DNA from 2 places in the Cupriavidus sp. 01L415 genome. Region 2 is predicted to be linked to the other one. Evidence: predicted binding sites of a transcription regulator. Region 2 holds the regulator's gene; the other holds the start of a gene.
What was found. Region 2 encodes sigma-54, which starts transcription at its own class of promoters, with help from an activator protein. Its sites were predicted from a motif close to TGGCANGNAANCTGCTTT; they were not measured.
Positions count from the first base shown of each region.

Region 1 (3,383 bases), on a different contig from region 2:
CGCATCGCCCGGCACGGCCTGGAAACCCTGCACGGGCAGGTCGCCAGCATGGGCTACGTGGTCCTGCTGACCGACGCGCAAGGCGTCACCGTCGACTACCTGGGCGATGCCAACACTGACGCCAGCCTGCGGCGCGCTGGCCTGTACCTGGGCGCCGAGTGGAGCGAAGCCGGCGCCGGCACCTGTGCGGTCGGCACCGCGCTGGCGACGGGGGAAGCGCTGACCGTGCATCAGGCGGATCACTTCGACGCCACGCATATTCCGCTGACCTGCACCGCCGCCCCATTGTTCGATTCACACGGCACGCTGCACGCCATCCTGGACATCTCGGCCCTGACGTCGCCGGTGGCAAAGGCCAGCCAGGGCATGGCGCTGCAGCTCGTCAGGATCTACGCGGCCCATATCGAGAACGCCAACTTCCTGCGCGTGCACCATCGGGACTGGATCCTGCGCCTCAATGCATCGCCGGAGTTCGTGGACGTCGATCCGGAATACCTGGTCGCACTCGACGCGGGCGGGCAGATCGTCGGCCACAATCGTCCCGCGCAACGGCTGCTCGCCGCCGAACTGCAGGCGATGCGGCGCGATGTGCCAGTCCTCGGCCAGCCATTCGAGGCACTGTTCGGCGCGCGGCTGGAAGACCTTGGCCGCTTCATCTATTCGCGCCCGAGCGAGCAACGGCGGCTGGCGCTCAATCGCACGGGCGCCCTGCTCTACCTCAGCGTGCTGCCGCCGGCCATGCGATGGCCCGTCGGGGCCACGGTCGATGCCGAGGCGCCCGCGCTGCTGCCCGCACCGCTGGCGGCGCTGTGCGGCGGCGATCCGGCGTTGCGGCAGCAACTCGATCGCGCGGCGCGGCTGGCGGACTCCCCGCTGCACCTGCTGATCCAGGGCGAAACCGGCAGTGGCAAGGAGTTCTTCGCCAAGGCACTGCATCAGGCCAGCGCCCGCCGCGACCAGCCCTTCGTGGCCGTCAACTGCGCGGCGATCCCCGAGACGCTGATCGAATCCGAGCTGTTCGGGCATCTGCCGAACAGCTTCTCCGGCGCGGGGCCGCGTGGCCGTCGCGGACTGATCCAGGAAGCCGACGGCGGCACGTTGTTCCTCGACGAAATCGGCGACATGCCGCGCGAACTGCAATCGCGCCTGCTGCGGGTGCTGGCCGAGGGCGAGGTGCTGCCGGTCGGCGCCGCGCGTCCCGTGCCGGTGCGGCTGCGCGTGATCTCCGCCACACACCAGCGGCTGGAGCAACTGGTGGCCGAGGGACGCTTCCGCGAGGACCTGTTCTATCGCCTCAACGGCGCGCGCTTTACGCTGCCGCCGCTGCGCGAACGTCGCGACCTCGACTGGATGGTCGACAAGCTGCTCGGCGATCCGGCCGTAATGCTGTCCCCTGCCGCACGGGTGCAAATGCATCGGCACCGCTGGCCCGGCAACCTGCGCGAGCTGCGCAACGTGCTCGAGTACGCCCGCGCGGTCTGCCGCGATGGCTGCATCGACCTGCCGGATCTTCCCGATGGATTTGCCGGACCGGCGCCGGTATTGGCGGACCCGGGCGAATCCCCGGCAGCGACAGCGCCCGCGCAACCCCGCCAGCCGGCGTTCGACCCTCACCACCTGCCGCCGGAGGGCATGCTGCTGATGCAGTACCTGCGCGCGTCGGGCTGGAACCTGAGCGCCGTGGCACGGCAAATCGGCATCAGTCGCATGACGCTGTACCGCCGCATGGCGCGCTACGGCATCGCGTCGCCAAACCAGCGCGATACGCACCACTGAGTCATCACCGAGCCACCACCGAGCGATCTGCGATACGACTGTCCACGCTCCGATACAGCTGACCTGTGACACCTGTCACAGGCAATGCCCGCCAACCGGCGTCGGACGTGGAATTTCCGCGGGTTAGCCCTGACGTTTTCCCCGCCTGACCGCGCGCCGGGCACTGGCACAGCCGTTGCAATACCCCTGTCGACAACCACGACAGGAGACACGCATGGCAGACGCCGCCCACGCTGGCCCGCCGCGCGTCGGCATCATCGCCAATCCGATCTCCGCGCGCGATATCCGCCGCATCATCGCCAATGCCAACAGCCTGCAGCTGGCGGATCGCGTCAATATCGTGTTGCGCGTGCTGGCGGCGCTGGCCGCATGCGGCATTGCCGAGGTGCTGATGATGCCGGACCGCGAGGGCCTGCGCGTCATGCTGGCGCGGCACCTGTCGCGGCGCCAGGGACCGGACGCGGCGCTGCCCGCCGTCACCTACCTCGACATGCCCGTCACCGCGCGCGTCGACGATACCTTCCTTGCCGCGCGCCGCATGGCCGAGGCAGGCGTGTCCGCCATCGTCGTGCTGGGTGGCGACGGCACGCACCGCGCCGTCGTACGCGAATGCGGCGCCGTGCCGGTGGCCGGCCTGTCCACCGGCACCAACAACGCCTTTCCCGAAATGCGCGAGCCGACGATCACCGGGCTCGCCGTCGGCCTCTACGCCACCGGCCGCGTGCCGCGCGACGAGGCGCTCCAGTGGAACAAGCGGCTCGACATCGCCATCGACCGCGCCGATGGCGCCGCGCGGCGCGACATCGCGCTGGTCGATGCCGTCATTTCGCGCGAGCACTTCGTCGGCGCCCGCGCAGTCTGGAAGACCGACACCCTCGCCGCGCTCTATGTGGCCTTTGCCGATCCCCAAGCCATCGGGCTGTCGTCGATTGCCGGACTGCTGGAGCCGGTCGGCCGGCATGAAGCCGGCGGGCTGGCCGTGGAAATCGCCGCGCCGGGCGCGGGCGAATTCGATCTGCGCGCGCCGATCGCCCCGGGACTGATGGCCACGGTGCCGGTCGCCGGCTGGCACCGGCTCTCGCACGGCCAGCCACATCGCGTGGGCCAGCGCAGCGGCATCGTCGCGCTGGACGGCGAACGCGAGCTTGCCTTCGACGCCGGCGACACCGTCACCGTCACGCTGCGCGAGCGCGCCTTTCCCAGCATCGACGTGGCCGCCTGCATGCGCCACGCCGCGCGGCACCGCCTGATGCGCATACCGCCACCCCCGTAACCGCGCCCGCCGGCCAAGTATTGCTCCACCCGTAGCTACCCGTAGCCTCACCCGTCCATCAAGGAGATCACCATGACAGCCCCCTCGTCACAGACCCCGGGCGCACTGCCGCTCGACAAGGAAACGCTGCTCAGCGTCTACCGCAAGATGCGCACGATCCGCGATTTCGAAGAGCGCCTGCATGTCGACTTCGGGCGCGGCGACATCCCCGGCTTCGTCCACCTGTATGCCGGCGAGGAAGCGGCCGGCGTTGGCATCCTGCACCACCTGGGTGATGGCGATCGCATCGCCAGCACGCACCGCGGTCACGGACACTGCATCGCCAAGGGTGTGG
Region 1 is NZ_JBFTSP010000025.1:8,433-11,815, forward strand. Features, by position in the region: gene AC1DOX_RS24700 (sigma-54-dependent Fis family transcriptional regulator) at 1-1,776, shown strand, start outside; gene AC1DOX_RS24705 (ATP-NAD kinase family protein) at 1,991-3,049, shown strand; gene AC1DOX_RS24710 (thiamine pyrophosphate-dependent dehydrogenase E1 component subunit alpha) at 3,122-3,383, shown strand, end outside.
Region 1: the regulator sigma-54 is predicted to act here: its motif matches at 1,941-1,958, upstream of AC1DOX_RS24705 (ATP-NAD kinase family protein).

Region 2 (3,383 bases):
CGCGAAGATCATCGACGAGATCCGCGGGGCCGTCATCACCTACGACAGCCGCAACGAGCTGTATACGGCCACCGGCGGCGACAACAATACGTCCACCGGCAATCCGTCCGGCCGCGTGCGCGCCGTGCTGTCGCCGCGTGCGGACCAGGCCAGCGGCCCTGCCGCCCCGCCCCTCGAACTGAAGCCGGCGCCCGCGCCCGCCAAGCCCTGAACGACACGCTGCCCGCAGCGTCACGCACTGCATGATTGCCTGAGATGAACGATACCGCCACGCTCGCCACCCCCGACGCTTCCGCCGTCCGCACCGACAGCAGCACCCTCGTCGTGCGCCACCTGAAGAAGCGCTACGGCTCGCGCACCGTGGTCAAGGACGTCTCGCTGGACGTGAAGAGCGGCGAGGTGGTCGGCCTGCTGGGCCCCAACGGCGCGGGCAAGACCACATCGTTCTACATGATCGTGGGCCTGGTGGCGCTGGACGAAGGCGACATCGTGCTGGACGACCAGCACATCAGCGGCCTGGCGATCCATGAGCGCGCGCGCATGGGCCTGTCATACCTGCCGCAGGAGGCGTCGGTCTTCCGCAAGCTCAACGTCGAGGAAAACATCCGCGCCGTGCTGGAGCTGCAGGTGGAAAACGGCAAGCCGCTATCCAAGGCGGAGCTGGACCGCCGCCTGGATGCGCTGCTGGACGACTTGCAGATTGCCCACCTGCGCAACAACCCGGCGCTGTCGCTGTCCGGCGGCGAGCGTCGCCGGGTGGAAATCGCGCGCGCGCTGGCCTCGTCGCCGCGCTTCATCCTGCTGGACGAGCCGTTCGCCGGCGTGGACCCGATTGCCGTGGGCGAAATCCAGCGCATCGTCAGCTTCCTCAAGGCGCGCAACATCGGCGTGCTGATCACGGACCACAACGTGCGGGAGACGCTGGGGATCTGCGACCACGCGTACATCATCAGCGAAGGCACCGTGCTGGCCGCCGGCATGCCCGAGGAAATCATCGCCAACGAGTCCGTGCGGCGCGTGTACCTGGGCGAGAATTTCCGCATGTGATGCCCCGGCCGCGCACCCCGCGCGGACCGCTCGCCGACAGTGGTTGGCGATCACGAAGCAAAAGCGATAGGCGATAGCAATTTCCGTTCCAACAACGGAAAGATGCGCATAGAATAGGTCGCTATGAAACCGTCGCTTCAGCTTCGCCTCTCCCAGCACCTTGCCCTGACTCCGCAGCTGCAGCAGTCCATCCGGCTGTTGCAACTCTCGACGCTGGAACTGCAGCAGGAAGTGGAGCAGGCGCTGACCGAGAACCCTCTGCTGGAACGCGAAAACGACTGGATCGAGAGCCCGCTGCGCGTGGCCGCGGACGGCTCTGTCAACCTCCAGAGCGCGCCCGCGCCGGCCCCTGCCGAGCAGCAGGGTGGCAACGGCGAGGACCGCGCGGAAGGCGCGTCCGGTGGCGACGAAGACAACTATAGCGACAACTCCGGCGAGGACTACGGCAACGACTGGAGCCTCGATGACTTTGCCCGCCGCCCCCAGGGCGACGAGGACGAAAAGACGCCGATGCAGTTGCGCGATGCCGAACCGACGCTGCGCGAATACCTGATGGAACAGCTTGCGCCGCTCAAGATTTCGACGCGCGACAAGGGCCTGGCCATCTTCCTGATCGAATCGCTGGACGACGACGGCTACCTGAGCGCGTCGCTCGAGGAAATCTGCACCGAACTCCCCGAGGAACTGGAGTTCGAGATCGACGAAGTCCACGCGATACTGACGCTGCTGCAGAGCTTCGACCCGCCCGGCGTGGGCGCGCGCAATGCCGCGGAATGCCTGGCCCTGCAATTGCGCCGACTGCAGCATCCGCAGCGTGAACTGGCGCTGTCCATCGTCAACCATCATCTGGAACTGCTGGCCGTCCGTGACTACACGCGACTCAAGAAAGCGCTGCAGGTGGACGAAATAGCATTGAAGGCAGCGCACGATCTGATTCGCTCGCTCGCGCCCTACCCCGGTCATGCATACAGCCGCCCGGAAGCGGACTTTGTCGTGCCCGATGTGTTCGTGCGCAAGACTGGTGGTGGATGGATCGCGCAGCTCAATCCCGACGTCATGCCACGCCTGCGCATCAACGACATGTATGCGCAGATTTTGCGCGGTGCAAAAGGGGAATCGGGCACTGCTGGGCTGCAACAAAAACTGCAGGAGGCGCGGTGGCTCATCAAGAACATCCAGCAGCGATTCGACACGATCCTGCGCGTGGCGCAGGCGATTGTGGAGCGTCAAAAGAACTTTTTCACGCACGGCGAAATCGCGATGCGCCCCTTGGTTTTGAGGGAGATTGCCGATACACTGGGTTTACATGAGTCAACCATTTCCCGGGTCACGACGAATAAATACATGGCCACGCCAATGGGTACTTTCGAACTGAAGTACTTCTTTGGCAGCCACGTCTCCACGGAGACGGGCGGCGCGGCCTCATCCACGGCAATCCGCGCGCTGATCAAGCAACTGATAGGAGCCGAAGACCCCAGGAATCCTCTTTCCGACAGCCGGATCGCCGAACTGCTTGGCGAGCAAGGCTTTGTGGTTGCACGCCGCACGGTGGCCAAATACCGCGAAGCGCTCAAGATCCCAGCAGTCAATCTCCGCAAGACTTTGTAGCCGAGCCGCAACCGCCTGCCTGGTGCGGCTCTTTCAGAAGGAGAAGCGCTATGAACTTCAAGATCAGTGGACACCACCTCGACATCACGCCGCCGCTGCGTGAGTATGTGGAAACGAAACTGGAGCGTATCGTCAGGCATTTCGATCAAGTCATTGGCGTTAGTGTGCTGCTATCGGTGGATAACCATAAGGAAAAGGACCGGCGTCAGTACGCGGAAATCAATCTGCATCTCAAGGGCAAGGACATCTTCGTTGAAGCACATCATGAAGACCTGTATGCGGCGATCGACGCTCTGGTCGACAAGCTCGACCGGCAAGTGATCCGCTACAAGGACCGCGTACAAGGCCACGATCGCGAAGCAGTCAAGTACCAGATGGCTGAAGCGCAACTACAGCAGCAATAGCCTTGCCGGCATCCCATTCGGGTTGCCTTGAAGAGGACTGAAAAGAAGAGATCAAGCCGCGCAATCAGCGCGGCTTTTTTGATGGACGCGCGGATTTGTGTCGCCACCGGCACTCCGGATTCCACTTGTTTCATTCGTTACCTTGGCGCCACGGCCAAAGGGTCCAGGGTGTTCGCAACGCGTCCCGCTCAGTGTATGCTGCGCCATACAAACAAGGCAGAACGGCCCCGGCGCACCGGACCGACATATCGCACGGCAAGAGACCATGCGTGGCGGGCGGCGGCAACGGGTGGGCAAGCCGGCCGGAATTCTTGCGGCACCACC
Region 2 is NZ_JBFTSP010000001.1:67,324-70,706, forward strand. Features, by position in the region: gene lptA (lipopolysaccharide transport periplasmic protein LptA) at 1-211, shown strand, start outside; gene lptB (LPS export ABC transporter ATP-binding protein) at 256-1,047, shown strand; gene AC1DOX_RS00275 (RNA polymerase factor sigma-54) at 1,171-2,655, shown strand; gene hpf (ribosome hibernation-promoting factor, HPF/YfiA family) at 2,706-3,059, shown strand.